Regions from separate parts of the Micromonospora sp. NPDC049102 genome, predicted to be linked through region 1. Evidence: riboswitches for the same ligand, from Rfam matches in the RefSeq annotation. Region 1 holds a riboswitch; each other region holds the start of a gene.

Region 1 (4,506 bases):
CAGCGACGAGTTGGTCGGTGCGATCGAGCAGATCCTGGCGGGCGCGCACGAGTTCCGTGAGTTACGCCTGCTGGTGGCGTTGCGAAATGCGCGTCTCGGTTTCGACGCCGAGTTGGCCGCCGAGGCACAGCGTCTGGTCGGCGGCGACGGGGTCTCCCTGGCGGCCCGGCTCGGTGTCGAGCACGGGGCGACCGCGCAGCGGCTCTGGGAGGTCGCGGCCGACGCCCAGTGGCGGTGGCGGGACCGGGCCGAGGATCCGCTGCTACCGCTGACCCAGCGGCGCGGGGCGGAGGTCGTCGTGCGCAGCTGCGAGGGCATGCTGGCCGAGTTGGCCGCCGGCGGTCGCTGAGCGGTCACGAGTCCAACCGGGACGCTGCGGCGCGCGTTTCCCCGCGATCAACCCATTGACACGACCGTGGTCTCCCGCCGCCGGCGAGGCATGTCGGTTGTGCGGCACATACGTCAGAGTCATATTCATACCTCTGTGGTATGTCGCTCACCGGCTCTGTCGACTGCCGAGGGTGACGGGGGCGCGCTCAGCCGGAGCTGCCATCGTCGGCCGTGGTCGGTGAGCCGGACGATCGCCAGCGGCGCGACGTCGAACTGCCGGTACGTCGCCAGTGGCAGATCCAGGGCGTGCACCAGCGCGACGCGGATCACGAGCGGGTGGGTGACGGCCGTGACCCCTCGACCGACGCCACGCTGGGCGTCCAGCCACCGACCGACGCGCTGGCGCAGCGCCGCGACCGACTCGCCACCGTGCGGTGCCGCGTCCGGGCTGGTCAGCCACTCATGCAGCGCCTCGGGTCGCGTCGCGGCGATGTCCTGAAGGGATCGACCGGCCCACTCCCCGTAGTCGCAGTCGGCAAGCGCCGACTCGACCGCGGGCGTCAGGCCGAGGGCGTACGCGGTCTGCACGGCCGCCGTCGCGGGACTGGACAGGCAGGCAAGGCCGTCGCCGGTCCGCCGGCACGGGTCGACGGGGGACAGGGCGAGGGCGGCGCGCCGGCCGCCCTCGTCCAGGCTGTCGTTCCCGCCGAAACGGGCCTGCCGAAGAGCGACGGTGTGCCCGTGGGCGACCAACCGCAGGCTGGTGGCGCTCACCCGGCCAGTCGTGCCTCGGCGACCGCGCGTTGACGGTGCATCAGAGCGGCGAAGAGCAGGCCGATCCCGGTCCACAGCAGCACCTGGGTGCCGAGGGACGCGAGCCGGAAACTCCACAGCAGCGTCGCGGGGAAGTCGCCGGGGACCTCCTGGAACGACGGCAGCACCACGTAGGAGACGACGGTGACCAGCAGGAAACCGCCGACGGCCGCGCTGGCGCGGAGCCACACCGGCGAGTGCGCGCCGACCGAGCGGTAGCCGAGCGAACCCGACCAGACCGCGACCAGGCCGAGTACCACCATCAACAGGTAGGTGACCGTGCGCTGGTCGATGGTGGACGGGTCGCCGACCGCCGGAGGGTTCGGTGGGTACTTGAGGAACGGCACGATCACCACGCCGAGCAGCGCGCCGCCGGCCAGTAGCAGACCGCCCCGCCCATCGTCGACGGTCCTGCGTCGCCGGCTCAGCAGGACGTACGCGGTGGCCAGCAGGCCGCCCATCGCGGCGCCGAACAGGCCGGTGGCCAGGAACAGGCCGCCGCGCTGGCCGTTCCGGCCGACCAGGGCGTCCTCGTCGTGCTGGTGCCCGTCGGCGGAGGATTCGGCGTGCGTGGCAGCCGCCGCCTCCTCGATGGCGATGGCCGCCTCGACGTGCGGTTCGCCGACGACGTATGCGAACGTTCCGGCGAGCAAACCTGCCACCAGGCCGGCGAGCAGGCCGCGCAGCAGGACCGTGACGAACGAGGGTGCGGTGCCGGTGCCGGTCAGTGGCACGGGACACCGAGCAGGTGCCGACCGTCGTGCATCAACTCGTGCAGGTACATGCCGCTGCGCGAGACGGCTCCCTGGTCGAAGGCGACGAGGTAGGTCAGCAGGGCGAGCGCGGCGACCGTGGCCAGGACCGCCCACAGCAGACGGGTCGGGACAGCGGGGTGCACCAGCGGCTGGCTGGACGTGGAGCTGGACATGCGTGCACGAACCTCCTCGGGGATGACGCGTCCCCATCGCAAGGCTGCGGACGACCGAGCGTCCTGGCTCGCGACCCCCGAGTGGGGACCGCTCACAGTGGCGCGACCGCGCCGGATTCTCACCGGCTTCCCTCGCGTCGCCGCAGATAGTGGATCGACCGTATCGGTGCCGGTTCGGCTCAGTCAAGCCGGCGGCGACGGCCGGACGCGCTGCCGCCCGACGTGCGCTCACCGGTCGACTCGAAGCTATCGACGGTGACCATCACCGTTGACCGCGACACGCCCGGACCCGACATGTGGGGTGTGACAAACGCAGCCGCCCCTATATATGGTGTCGAGCGCAGCTGGTTCGGCCGCTCATCCCGAGTGGTCGAGGCAAGAGGGAACCCGGTGGGAATCCGGGACTGTCCCGCAGCGGTGAGTGGGAACGACCGCCGCCATCAGCACTGGGCCACCAATCGGCCTGGGAAGCGACGGCCAGTAGGAGACCGGCTAGTACCGGTCGTGCCCGCGAGTCCGAAGACCTGCCAGCGCGCCGCGTACCCGACCCCGGGTGTGCGGCGGTCCGAGGCCGCGTGGGACGGCTGACGCCACCTGACCCACGCCGCGCCGGCGTGGCGTCCGACGGTGTCCGTCTCCTCGCGTCCGAGGGCCGTGAGGTCTCGAACTCCCGAGGAGTGAGTGGTGACAGTCACCGAGGTGGTACCGGTCAGCGGCGAAGCCCTGCGGCGGACACCGATGCAGGTCCGCAAACGCGACGGCGGCACCGAGGCCGTCGACGTCAACAGGATCGTCCGGGCGGTCGAGCGGTGGGCCGACGACCTGACCGACGTCGACCCGATGCGGGTCGCCACCCGTACGATCAGCGGCCTCTACGACGGCGCGACGACGGCGGAGCTGGACCGGCTGTCCATCCAGACGGCAGCCGAGATGATCGGTGCGGAACCGCAGTACTCGCGCCTGGCCGCGCGCCTGTTGGCCGGTTATGTCGACAAGGAGGTCCGTCGGCAGGGCATCGCCTCGTTCAGCGCGGCGATCCGGGCCGGCCACGCCGAGGGCCTGATCGGCGACGAGACCGCCGCGTTCGTCAACGCGCACGCCGAGAACTTCGACAACGCCGTCGACGCCGACGGTGACCGCCGGTTCGAGTACTTCGGCCTGCGCACGGTCTACGACCGGTACCTGCTGCGTCACCCCACGTCAAGGCTGGTGCTGGAGACCCCGCAGTACTGGCTGCTGCGGGTGGCCTGCGGCCTGTCGCGTACGCCCGACGAAGCGGTCGACTTCTACCGGCTCATGTCCAGCCTCGCCTATCTGCCCAGCTCACCGACGTTGTTCAACTCCGGCACCCGGCACACGCAGATGTCCTCGTGCTACCTGGTCGACTCGCCGCGCGACGAGCTGGACTCGATCTACGCGCGCTACGCCCAGGTCGCCAACCTGTCCAAGTTCGCCGGTGGCATCGGCATCGCGTACTCCCGGGTCAGGTCCCGCGGCGCGCTGATCCGGGGCACCAACGGGCAGTCCAACGGAATCGTGCCGTGGCTGCGCACACTGGACGCGAGCGTCGCGGCGGTCAACCAGGGCGGCCGACGCAAGGGCGCGGCCTGCGTCTACCTCGAGCCGTGGCACCCGGACATCGAGGAGTTCCTCCAACTACGCGACAACACCGGCGAGGACGCCCGCCGTACCCACAACCTCAACCTGGCCAACTGGATCCCGGACGAGTTCATGCGCCGGGTCGAGGCGGACGAGATGTGGTCGCTGTTCGACCCCGACGAGGTGCCGGAACTGCCGGACCTGTGGGGGAAGCGGTTCGACGCCGCGTACCGGGCGGCCGAGGCGCAGGGCCGCTACGTGCGGCAGCTGCCGGCACGTGAGCTGTACGGGAAGATGATGCGGACCCTGGCCCAGACCGGCAACGGCTGGATGACCTTCAAGGACGCGGCCAACCGGCTGTGCAACCAGACGGCCGAGCCGGGCAACGTCGTGCACCTCTCCAACCTCTGCACCGAGATCATCGAGGTGTCCAGCGACGCCGAGACCGCCGTGTGCAACCTCGGCTCGGTGAACGTCGCCGCCCACCTGAGCGACGACGGCATCGACTGGGAACGGCTGCGCGCCACGGTCCGTACCGCCGTGACGTTCCTCGACCGGGTCATCGACATCAACTACTACCCGACCCCGCAGGCGGCGGCGAGCAACCCCCGCTGGCGTCCGGTCGGGCTCGGGTTGATGGGGTTGCAGGACGTGTTCTTCGCGCTGCGGCTGCCGTTCGACTCGCCGGCCGCGCGGGAGCTGTCCACGCGGATCAGCGAGGAGCTGTACCTCACCGCGCTGGAGACCTCCGCCGACCTGGCCCGCCGGTTCGGGGCACACCCGGCGTTCGCGCAGACCCGGGCCGCGCGGGGGCGCCTGCAACCGGATTTGTGGGG
Region 2 (4,506 bases), on a different contig from region 1:
GGACCTCCACGATCGGGAGATGCTTGCGGGGAGGTATGAGTGTTGTTCGTGTAAGCCTGCGGCAGGCGGACAGGGTGTCCGGCTCGTGCGGATGGTGCCCGAGCAGATCGCCTTCGCGGGCGGCCGGTCGTTGCTGCTCGGTCCGGGGGCGCACAGCACCCCACACCTGTGGTCCGTGATCGCCGACCTGGCCCCGGACGTGGTGGTGTTCGGGCCGTGTGGCTTTACGCCCGAACGGACCATCGGCGAGCTGTCCGTGGCGGCCGGATTCCCGCGCTCAACGGGTTTCCGTCGAGGCGGGTTGACCCGCCTGGCCGACGCGGGCATCGGATGCGCGTTGTCGCACGCCACGGTGGGGCGGCGTGCCGCCGCCCCACCGCGCGCTCAGGTAAGAGTGCTGCGGATCTCGGCGGCGCCGCTGACCAGACGGGTCAGGGACTGCTCGACCTCCGGGTAGCCGCGGGTCTTGAGGCCGCAGTCGGGGTTGACCCAGAGCCGGTCGGCGGGCACCGCGGCGACGGCGCGGCGTAGCGCGTCGGTGACCTCCGCCTGTTCCGGTACGCGGGGGGAGTGGATGTCGTAAACGCCGGGTCCGACGCCGCGTTGGTAGCCGGTGGTGCGCAGATCGTCGAGGATCTCCATCTTCGACCGGGACGCTTCGATGCTGGTGACGTCGGCGTCGAGGGCGTCGATCGCGGTCAGGACCTCGCCGAACTCGGAGTAGCACAGGTGGGTGTGGATCTGGGTGGCGTCGGCGACTCCGCTGGTGGCGAGCCGGAACGCCCGGACAGCCCAGTCCAGGTAGGCGCGCTGCTCGTCCCGGCGCAGCGGCAGTGTCTCCCGCAGAGCGGGTTCGTCGACCTGGATGATGCGGATGCCGGCGGCTTCCAGGTCGCGGGCCTCGTCGCGTAGTGCGAGGGCGGCCTGGTTGGCGGTGTCGGCGAGGGGTTGGTCGGTGCGGACGAATGACCAGGCCAGGATCGTCACCGGTCCGGTGAGCATGCCCTTGACCGGTCGGTTCGTCAGCGACTGCGCGTAGGTGGACCAGTCGACGGTCATCGGTCCGGTCCGGGTGACGTCGCCGTAGATGATGGGCGGGCGTACGCACCGGGAGCCGTACGACTGCACCCAGCCGTTGACCGTGGCGGCGAACCCGTCGAGCTGCTCGCCGAAGTACTGCACCATGTCGTTGCGTTCCGGTTCGCCGTGCACCAGCACGTCCAACCCGAGACGTTCCTGCACAGCGATGACGTGGGCGACCTCGGCGCGCATCCGCTCGGCGTAGCCGGTGTCGTCGAGCCGACCGGCCCGGTGCGCCGCGCGAGCCTGCCGCAGCTCCGCGGTTTGCGGGAAGGATCCGATGGTGGTGGTGGGCAGCGGCGGGAGACCCAGTCGGGCCTGCTGAGTGGCGGCCCGTTGGGCGTATGGGCCCCGTCGTACGTGTTCGGGTCGCAACGCGTCCAGTCGGGCTCGGACCCCGTCGTTACGCCAGGCCGCCGGGGTCGCGGGCAGGGCAGGGGGCAGGGCGCCGACACCGTCGCGCAGTGCGCGTCCGAGAGCGACGACCTCGTCGACCTTCTGCCGGGCGAACGCGAGCCGCCCACGCAGGTCCTGGTCCAGATCGGGTTCGGCGGCGAGGTCCACCGGCACGTGCAGCAACGAACAGGTTGTCGACACCGCGACATGGTCGGCTAGAGCGGTCAGTACGGCGCCGGTCGCGGTGGCGGTGCGTAGGTCGGTTCGCCAGATGTTGCGCCCGTCGACCAGTCCAGCGACGATCGTCTTCCCGCGTAGTGGGCCGGCGGCGGCGAGGCGGTTCAGGTTGCCTGGCCCGGCGACCAGATCGATGCCGACCGCCTCGACCGGGGTGCCCAACAGCGCTGGCAACGCGTCGCCGAGGTCACCGAAGTACGACGCGACGAACAACCGTGGGCGGTGCTTCAGGAGGCCGAGCCGGCGGTACGCGGCGCGTAGCGCGGCGATCTCCTGCGGGGTGCGGTCGGCGGCGTACGCGGGTTCGTCGAGTTGAACCCATTCGACGCCGGCACCGGCCAGGGTGCCGAGGATGTCGGCGTAGACAGCGATGAGGTCATCGAGCCGGTCGAACGGTCGGAATCCCTCGGGCGCGTCCTCGGTGGCCTTGGACAGCAGGAGGTAGGTCGCCGGGCCGACCAGCACCGGTCTGGTGGTGACGCCGAGCGCCTTGGCTTCGGCGTACTCCCGTACCGCCTTGTCGGGCCGAGCGGTGAACGGTGTGTCCGGGCCGACCTCCGGCACCAGGTAGTGGTAGTTGGTGTCGAACCACTTCGTCAGCTCCAGCGCCGGCTCGAACTCCGTGCCACGAGCCATGGCGAAGTAGGTGTCCAGGTCACCGAGGCCGAGGCGGCGGAACCGGTCGGGGACCGCGTCGACCAGGACGGTGGTGTCGAGTACCTGGTCGTAGAAGGAGAACGTGTTCGACGGGATCGCGTCCAGACCGGCGTCGCGCAGTGTGCGCCACACGTCTGCGCGAAGGCTGGCGGCAGTTAACTGAAGGGCGTTCGCGTCGATCCGGCCCGCCCAGTAGGACTCGACGGCGTGCTTGAGTTCCCGGTGCGGACCGATGCGGGGATAGCCGAGCACGGTGCTCAGCCCGAACGGTGTGGTCACGGAACAGGTGTCCTTCCCTCGAGGTCGACCACCGACCACACTGGAGGGACACGGCAGGGCACGGACCAACGACCGGGCCTCGCCCTGACCCTCCCGAGAGGTCGACGGCGGCGCACGCGGACGCGTACGCGGTGCGGGCAGGTCTTCGGACTCGTGGGCGTGACCGGGTTGACCGATCTCCTACTGGCCGTCGCTTCCCAGACGCTCACGCGTCCAGTGCGTATGACGGCTGTCGTTCCCACTCACCGCTGCGGGGCAGTCCCGGTTTCCCACCGGGTTCCCTCTTGCGACGCCGCACCGTGACGGTGCGGCGAACCAGCACTGCCGACCATCGTACGGCCTGCGAGCTGATCCTCAGGGCCGCAGTCACAGGCGGATTCCCTGTCGTCCGCCCGCCACCGGACCGGCCGGTAATCCGGGCACCCGGATTCCCGGCCGAGGCCCGCTACGGCGGGGAGATGGACGGAGCCTGCCCGGAGCCGAAGCGCCATCCTTCGACAGTGCCCTGCGCGGGGTTGTAGCTGCTGGCGCCGAGGGTGCTGTAGGACCAGGTGCCGCCGGGTACGGCGTGCCAGTACGACCAGTACGCGCTGGCAGGTGGCGTGTTGACACACGGTTCGGCGGCGGGGAGGGGGTAGCCGTTGATGCGGCAGACGAAGGCCAGCCCCCACCGTTGTGTACCGGTGACGGTGAAGCCGGCCCCCTGCAACGCGGCGAGGCCGGTCGGTGGGTCCCCGAGCCGGCAGCCGGTCTGCGCACCGAGGCCGAAGGCAGTGAGGTCGACCACCACAGTGACGCCCGCCCCCGGCGTACACGCTGCGGCGTGTGCAGCGCGCGGGAGCGGATCGACCGCGACCAGACCGGCGCCGGCGACGACGGCCGCGAGGAGTAGCGCGATCCGTCGGCGAGCCGTCACCCGCGGGGCGGTCACCACGGCGCACACGCCAGGACGGGCGCGGTCGGCTGGGCGCCGGCGGCCGACAGGGTCGCGTACCCGGTGCCCGCCATGCCGGGTGCGGCCTGCGCGGTGGCCCGAACAGCGGTGCTCGCGTCGAACCCCCCCCGAGGTGTACGCGATGGCACCACGATTGGCGGATGCCCCCGTGCAGTTCACCTGCAGGCTGATCAGGTGCTGGCGAGCGCGCAGCCACGGCAGTGATCGCCCGGCGGCGGACAGCGCCTGGGCGGCGAGTCCGGTGCTGTTCGCGTTGGGCACGCCGTTGGTGGAGAACGGGCCGTCGCTGTTCTGCACGGAGACGAGCCACTGCGCCGCCGAGGCCGCGACGAGTGGCCGGTCCGCCGCGAGCAGAGCCTGCACGGCCATCGCTGTGGCGTCGACGTCGCTGACGCAGGTCGCCTGCCCGAAGAGCAGCGGGAAACCGCCGTCGCCGCACCGGCTCGCGGCCAGGAACGTCACCGCCGCCGGTGCGCCCTTGGCGCGGTCCAACGCCAGCGCTGCGAAGGACTGGGTGAACGCGTTGCTGTAGTCGCCGAACGCCGAACGGTCGGAGTATCGACCCGATGGTGTCAGCAGGCCGTTGAGGCGGGTGAGTAGGTCGACCCTGCCGAACGCCGCCGGGTTGAGGCCGCGGACCTGGGCACCGAGGGCGAGTTTCGCTGTCGCGCCCGCGTACGACTCGGTGCCGTCGCCGATGTAGCCGGTGAGTACGGCGGGTTGGGCGAGCCACGACACGGCGTTGGCCGCAGTCGTGTCGGCTACTTTCGCCGCGGCGAAGGCGAACACCGCGTCGAGGGTGAGTCCCTGGTCGGGGTAGGCGACGCCGTCGAAGGTGACTTCGAAGCGTTCACCGTCCACTGCCTGACGGGCGAGCCACCCGGCTGCGGCGTCGACCCTGT
Region 3 (4,506 bases), on a different contig from region 1:
TCACCTCGCGGTCCCGTTCCGGCAGTTGGCGCAGGGCCGCCACCAGCTGGGCGCGGCGCTCACCGGCGAGGACCGCGCCGACCGCGTCGTCCCCGGCGATCGCGGGCGAGTGGGCCGCCGCCGCCCGCAGGACCAGGCCGTCCCGGCGCGAGCGGGACCGGTGCAGGTTGCGGGTCTCGTTGGCGACGATCGCGAGCAGCCAGGAGCGGAAGGACGCCTCCCCCCGGTACCGGGACAGCTTGCGGTACCCCTTCACGAACGCCTCCTGGACGACGTCCTCGGAGTCCGGTCCCGCGCCGAGCAGCACCGCCGTCCGGTACGCGGACGCGGTGTGCCGGGCGACCAGGAGGTCGTACGCCTCCAGGTCACCGGCTCGGGCGCGGGTGACGAGCACGTCGTCGTCCAGGGGAACCTCCGGTTTGGGTCGCACTGCTGACACCGCCCGCGCGTGTCGGGTTCCGCCCGGGACCCGGTGAGTCAGATTTTTCCCACCCGCCGTGCAGCGTATTGCCAGGAATCGGTGCTGAACTGGAGGTGGAGTCGAAGGAGAGGGGCTGGGCATGGGCTGGTTCAACCGGCGGTCACGAAGCGCCGAGGCGACCCCGACGAAGCTGGACCGCGAGGCCACCCGGGACGACCTCGCCGCGTTGGAGGCGTTCGTCGCCAGCCGGCGCGGGGTGGAGTTCTACCTGGAGCCGGAGACGACCGCCACCGACACCACAGTGGTCGCGATCGCCCACGACGGCGAGTGGATCCGCCGCCGCACCGGCACACCCCGGGCGGCCGGCGACATCGCCCGCAAGCACGCGGTACCGCTGTACGAGGCGGCCCGCACCGGCTATCCCGAGCGGATGCGGGTGTGGAATCGGGCACACCCGGAGCGCCGCGCCCGCTGAGACACATCCGGCCGCAAGCCCACCCCTGTCCTGCCGCCGACGCGGGCCAGGGGGCTCTGCGCATCCTTTGCTCTGCTTCACCAGAGGCGCCAGTGCGACCCCGTCCGCGTTGCCTGTGGGGAAGCAGAGCAAAGGATGTCGGGCATGGGACGCGGGCAGCGGGGTGGCGAACAACAGGGCGGGCATCGAGGCGGGGGCATCTGCGGCGGTGTCCACCGCCGCAGCACGGCGACGCGCGCCTGCTGGGCGGGCCGCAGCGGCGTTGACCCGCAGCGTGGGGGTGTGGCAGCATTCGCGGCCTGACGGCAGTGAAGGAAGTCGGTGCGAATCCGACGCGGTCCCGCCACTGTCACCGGGGAGCGATCCCCCCTCGTGAGTCACGGCCGTGTGTCTGCGGTTGGAAGGCCGGGGGAGAGCATCGATCCGGAAGCCAGGATACTTCGGCCGTCGGGACGTACCCCAGGGCGTGGACACCCGAGGAGGACCCGATGACGCTTGGCGTCTCCATCATCGACGGCTGCTGCCGTTCCCCGCACCGCAGCTGTGCCGTCGCCGCGATCGGCATCGACTCCGTTTCCCGCTGAGTTCCGCGCCACGCCACCCGTCGCCGCCGGCCGCGCGCCGGTGAGCGGACCGGGTCGCGGTGCCCGCTGAACCCCGCGCCCATCCCACGTCGCCCGTTCGCTGCCGCGAGCGCGTCGACGTCACCGTCCGGAGCGTACCGTGCACATTCTGCTGCTCTCCACCGCCGACACCGACCTGCTGGCCGCCCGCGCCAGCAACGCCGAGTACCGGCTCGCCAACCCCGCCCGCGTGGCGGCCGACGAGGTGCCCGCCCTGCTCGACGGGGTCGACCTCGCCGTCGTACGCCTGCTCGGGGGTCGGCAGGCGTGGCCGGACGGCCTCGACGCGGTGCTCGCCGGCGGGGTGCCCACCGTTGTGCTCGGCGGCGAGGCGCTGCCGGACGCGGAGCTGATGGCGGTCTCCACGGTCCCGGCCGGGGTCGTCGCCCAGGCGCTGGCGTACCTGGTCGAGGGCGGTCCGGACAACCTCGGGCAGCTGGCCCGGTTCCTCTCCGACACCGTCCTGCTCACCGGCGAGGGGTTCGCCCCGCCCGCGCTCACCCCGGCTTACGGCGTGCACGGCGAGCACCCCGTCGACCCGGACCGGCCCACCATCGGCATCGTCTTCTACCGGGCACACGCCCTCGCCGGCAACACCGCGTTCGTCGACGTGCTGGCCGACGCGGTCCGCGCTGCCGGCGGCAACCCCCTGCCGATCTTCTGCGGCTCGCTGCGCGGGCTGACCAGCGGCGCCGGTCCGCTCGGGCTGTTCGCCCGCTGTGACGCGCTCCTGGTCACCGTGCTCGCCGCCGGTGGCGCGGTCGCCGCCGACGCGTCCTCCGGCGGCGACGAGGACGCCTGGGACGTCGGCGCGCTCGCCGCCCTGGACGTTCCGGTCATCCAGGCGCTCTGCCTGACCAGTACCCGCGAGCAGTGGGCCGGCAGCGACGCGGGGCTGTCCCCGTTGGACGCGGCGATGCAGGTGGCCATCCCGGAGTTCGACGGCCGGATCGTCACCGTGCCGTTCTCGTTCAAGCAGATCGACGCCGACGGGCTGTCGGTGTACGCGGCCGACCCCGAGCGGGCCGCCCGTGTGGCCGGGATCGCGGTGCGGCACGCTCGCCTGCGGTACGTGCCCACCGCCGACAAGCGGATCGCCGTGATCCTCAGCTCGTACCCCACCAAGCACTCCCGGGTCGGCAACGCGGTCGGGCTGGACACCCCGGCCTCGGCGGTCCGGCTGTTCGCCGCGCTCGCCGAGGCGGGCTACGACCTGGGCGACGCGCCGCCGCCCGACGACGGTGACGCGCTGATCCACGCGCTGATCGCCGCCGGTGGTCACGACGTCGAATGGCTGACGCCGGAGCAGTTGGCCGCCGCCGAGGCCCGGATACCGGGGCAGACGTACCGGCGGTGGTTCCATGCGGTTCCGGCCGAGCTGCGCGAGCGGATGCGGGAGCACTGGGGCGAGCCGCCCGGCGAGCTGTACACCGAGGGCGGCGACATCGTGCTGGCCGGGCTGCGCTTCGGAAACGTGGCGCTGCTCATCCAGCCGCCACGCGGTTTCGGGGAGAACCCGATCGCCATCTACCACGACCCGGACCTGCCCCCGAGCCATCACTACCTGGCCGCGTACCGCTGGCTCGCCGTCCCGGTCGCGGACGGCGGCTTCGGCGCGGACGCCGTGGTGCACCTGGGCAAGCACGGCACCCTCGAATGGCTGCCCGGCAAGGGCCTCGGCCTGGCCGCCGACTGCGCGCCCGACGCCGTCCTCGCGGACCTGCCGCTGGTCTACCCGTTCATCGTCAACGACCCCGGCGAGGGCACCCAGGCCAAGCGGCGTGCACACGCCGTCGTCATCGACCACCTGGTGCCGCCGATGGCCCGCGCCGAGACCTACGGCGACCTGGCCAAACTGGAGCAACTGCTCGACGAGTACGCCACCGTGCAGGCGCTCGACCCGGCCAAGGTGCCGACCGTGCGGGCGCAGATCTGGGACCTGGTACGCGCCGCCGAGCTGCACCACGACCTGCACACCGAGGCGATGCCCGACGCGGACGACTTCGACGACTTCGTGCTGCACCTCGACGGCTACCTGTGCGAGGTCAAGGACGTGCAGATCCGCGACGGGCTGCACATCCTCGCCGACGCGCCCACCGGTGAGCCGCGGGTCAACCTGGTCCTCGCCGTGCTGCGCGCCCCGCAGATCTGGGGTGGCGCCCAGGCACTGCCCGGCCTGCGGCAGGCTCTCGCCACCGAGTACGGCCTCGACGAACAGGAACTGCTCGCCACGCCGGGCCAGCGGATCGCGCTGCCCACGGCGTTGACCGAGGCGGTGGACGGTCCGGCCGGCACCGCCGCCGACGCGATCGACCTCATCGAAGGGCTCGCGCGCCGGCTGGTCGTCGGCATGGAGACCCTGGACTGGGCGGTGGACGCGGCCGACGCCGTCGTCGCCGAGGTGACCGGCCAGTCGATCCCGCACGCCGCAGCCGTGCTGCGCTTCGCCGGCACCGAACTGGTGCCCCGACTGGAGCGCACCACCGACGAGCTGCGCAACACCCTCGGCGCGCTGGACGGCCGGTTCGTGCCGCCCGGCCCGTCCGGCTCGCCCACCCGGGGCCTGGTCAACGTGCTGCCCACCGGCCGGAACTTCTACTCCGTCGACCCGAAGGCCATCCCCAGCCGCAACGCCTGGGACGTCGGGGTGGCCCTGGCCGACTCGCTGCTGGCCCGGCACCTCGCCGACACCGGCGCGTACCCCCGCTCGGTGGGGTTGACCGTGTGGGGCACCAGCGCGATGCGGACGCAGGGCGACGACATCGCCGAGGTGCTCGCGCTGCTGGGCTGCCGGCCGGTCTGGGACGAGCGGTCCCGGCGGGTCACCGGCGTCGAGGTGGTGCCGACCGCCGAGCTGGGTCGGCCCCGGGTCGACGTCACCGTGCGGATCTCCGGCTTCTTCCGCGACGCGTTCCCGCACGTGGTGGCGCTGCTGGACGACGCCGTGCGGCGGGTCGCCGCTCTCGACGAGCCGGACGAGGACAACT

Evidence for each region. Region 1 has a riboswitch for cobalamin ahead of ACGFH9_RS06400 (ribonucleoside-diphosphate reductase subunit alpha). Riboswitches for the same ligand answer to the same signal wherever they lie in the genome.
Region 2: it holds a riboswitch for cobalamin, as region 1 does, so the genes downstream of both, metE (5-methyltetrahydropteroyltriglutamate--homocysteine S-methyltransferase) here and ACGFH9_RS06400 (ribonucleoside-diphosphate reductase subunit alpha) in region 1, are expected to answer to the same signal.
Region 3: it holds a riboswitch for cobalamin, as region 1 does, so the genes downstream of both, cobN (cobaltochelatase subunit CobN) here and ACGFH9_RS06400 (ribonucleoside-diphosphate reductase subunit alpha) in region 1, are expected to answer to the same signal.

The regions. Positions count from the first base shown of each region.
Region 1 covers NZ_JBICTE010000004.1:75,156-79,661, forward strand. The annotation lists gene ACGFH9_RS06380 (hypothetical protein) at 1-349, shown strand, start outside; gene ACGFH9_RS06385 (histidine phosphatase family protein) at 475-1,104, opposite strand; gene ACGFH9_RS06390 (CbtA family protein) at 1,101-1,877, opposite strand; gene ACGFH9_RS06395 (CbtB domain-containing protein) at 1,868-2,071, opposite strand; cobalamin riboswitch at 2,106-2,245, opposite strand; cobalamin riboswitch at 2,400-2,618, shown strand; gene ACGFH9_RS06400 (ribonucleoside-diphosphate reductase subunit alpha) at 2,810-4,506, shown strand, end outside.
Region 2 covers NZ_JBICTE010000043.1:23,320-27,825, reverse strand. The annotation lists gene ACGFH9_RS28560 (hypothetical protein) at 86-457, shown strand; gene metE (5-methyltetrahydropteroyltriglutamate--homocysteine S-methyltransferase) at 385-2,649, opposite strand; cobalamin riboswitch at 2,768-2,984, opposite strand; gene ACGFH9_RS28550 (hypothetical protein) at 3,095-3,583, opposite strand.
Region 3 covers NZ_JBICTE010000009.1:95,762-100,267, forward strand. The annotation lists gene ACGFH9_RS12345 (RNA polymerase sigma factor) at 1-430, opposite strand, end outside; gene ACGFH9_RS12350 (hypothetical protein) at 561-896, shown strand; cobalamin riboswitch at 1,208-1,337, shown strand; gene cobN (cobaltochelatase subunit CobN) at 1,620-4,506, shown strand, end outside.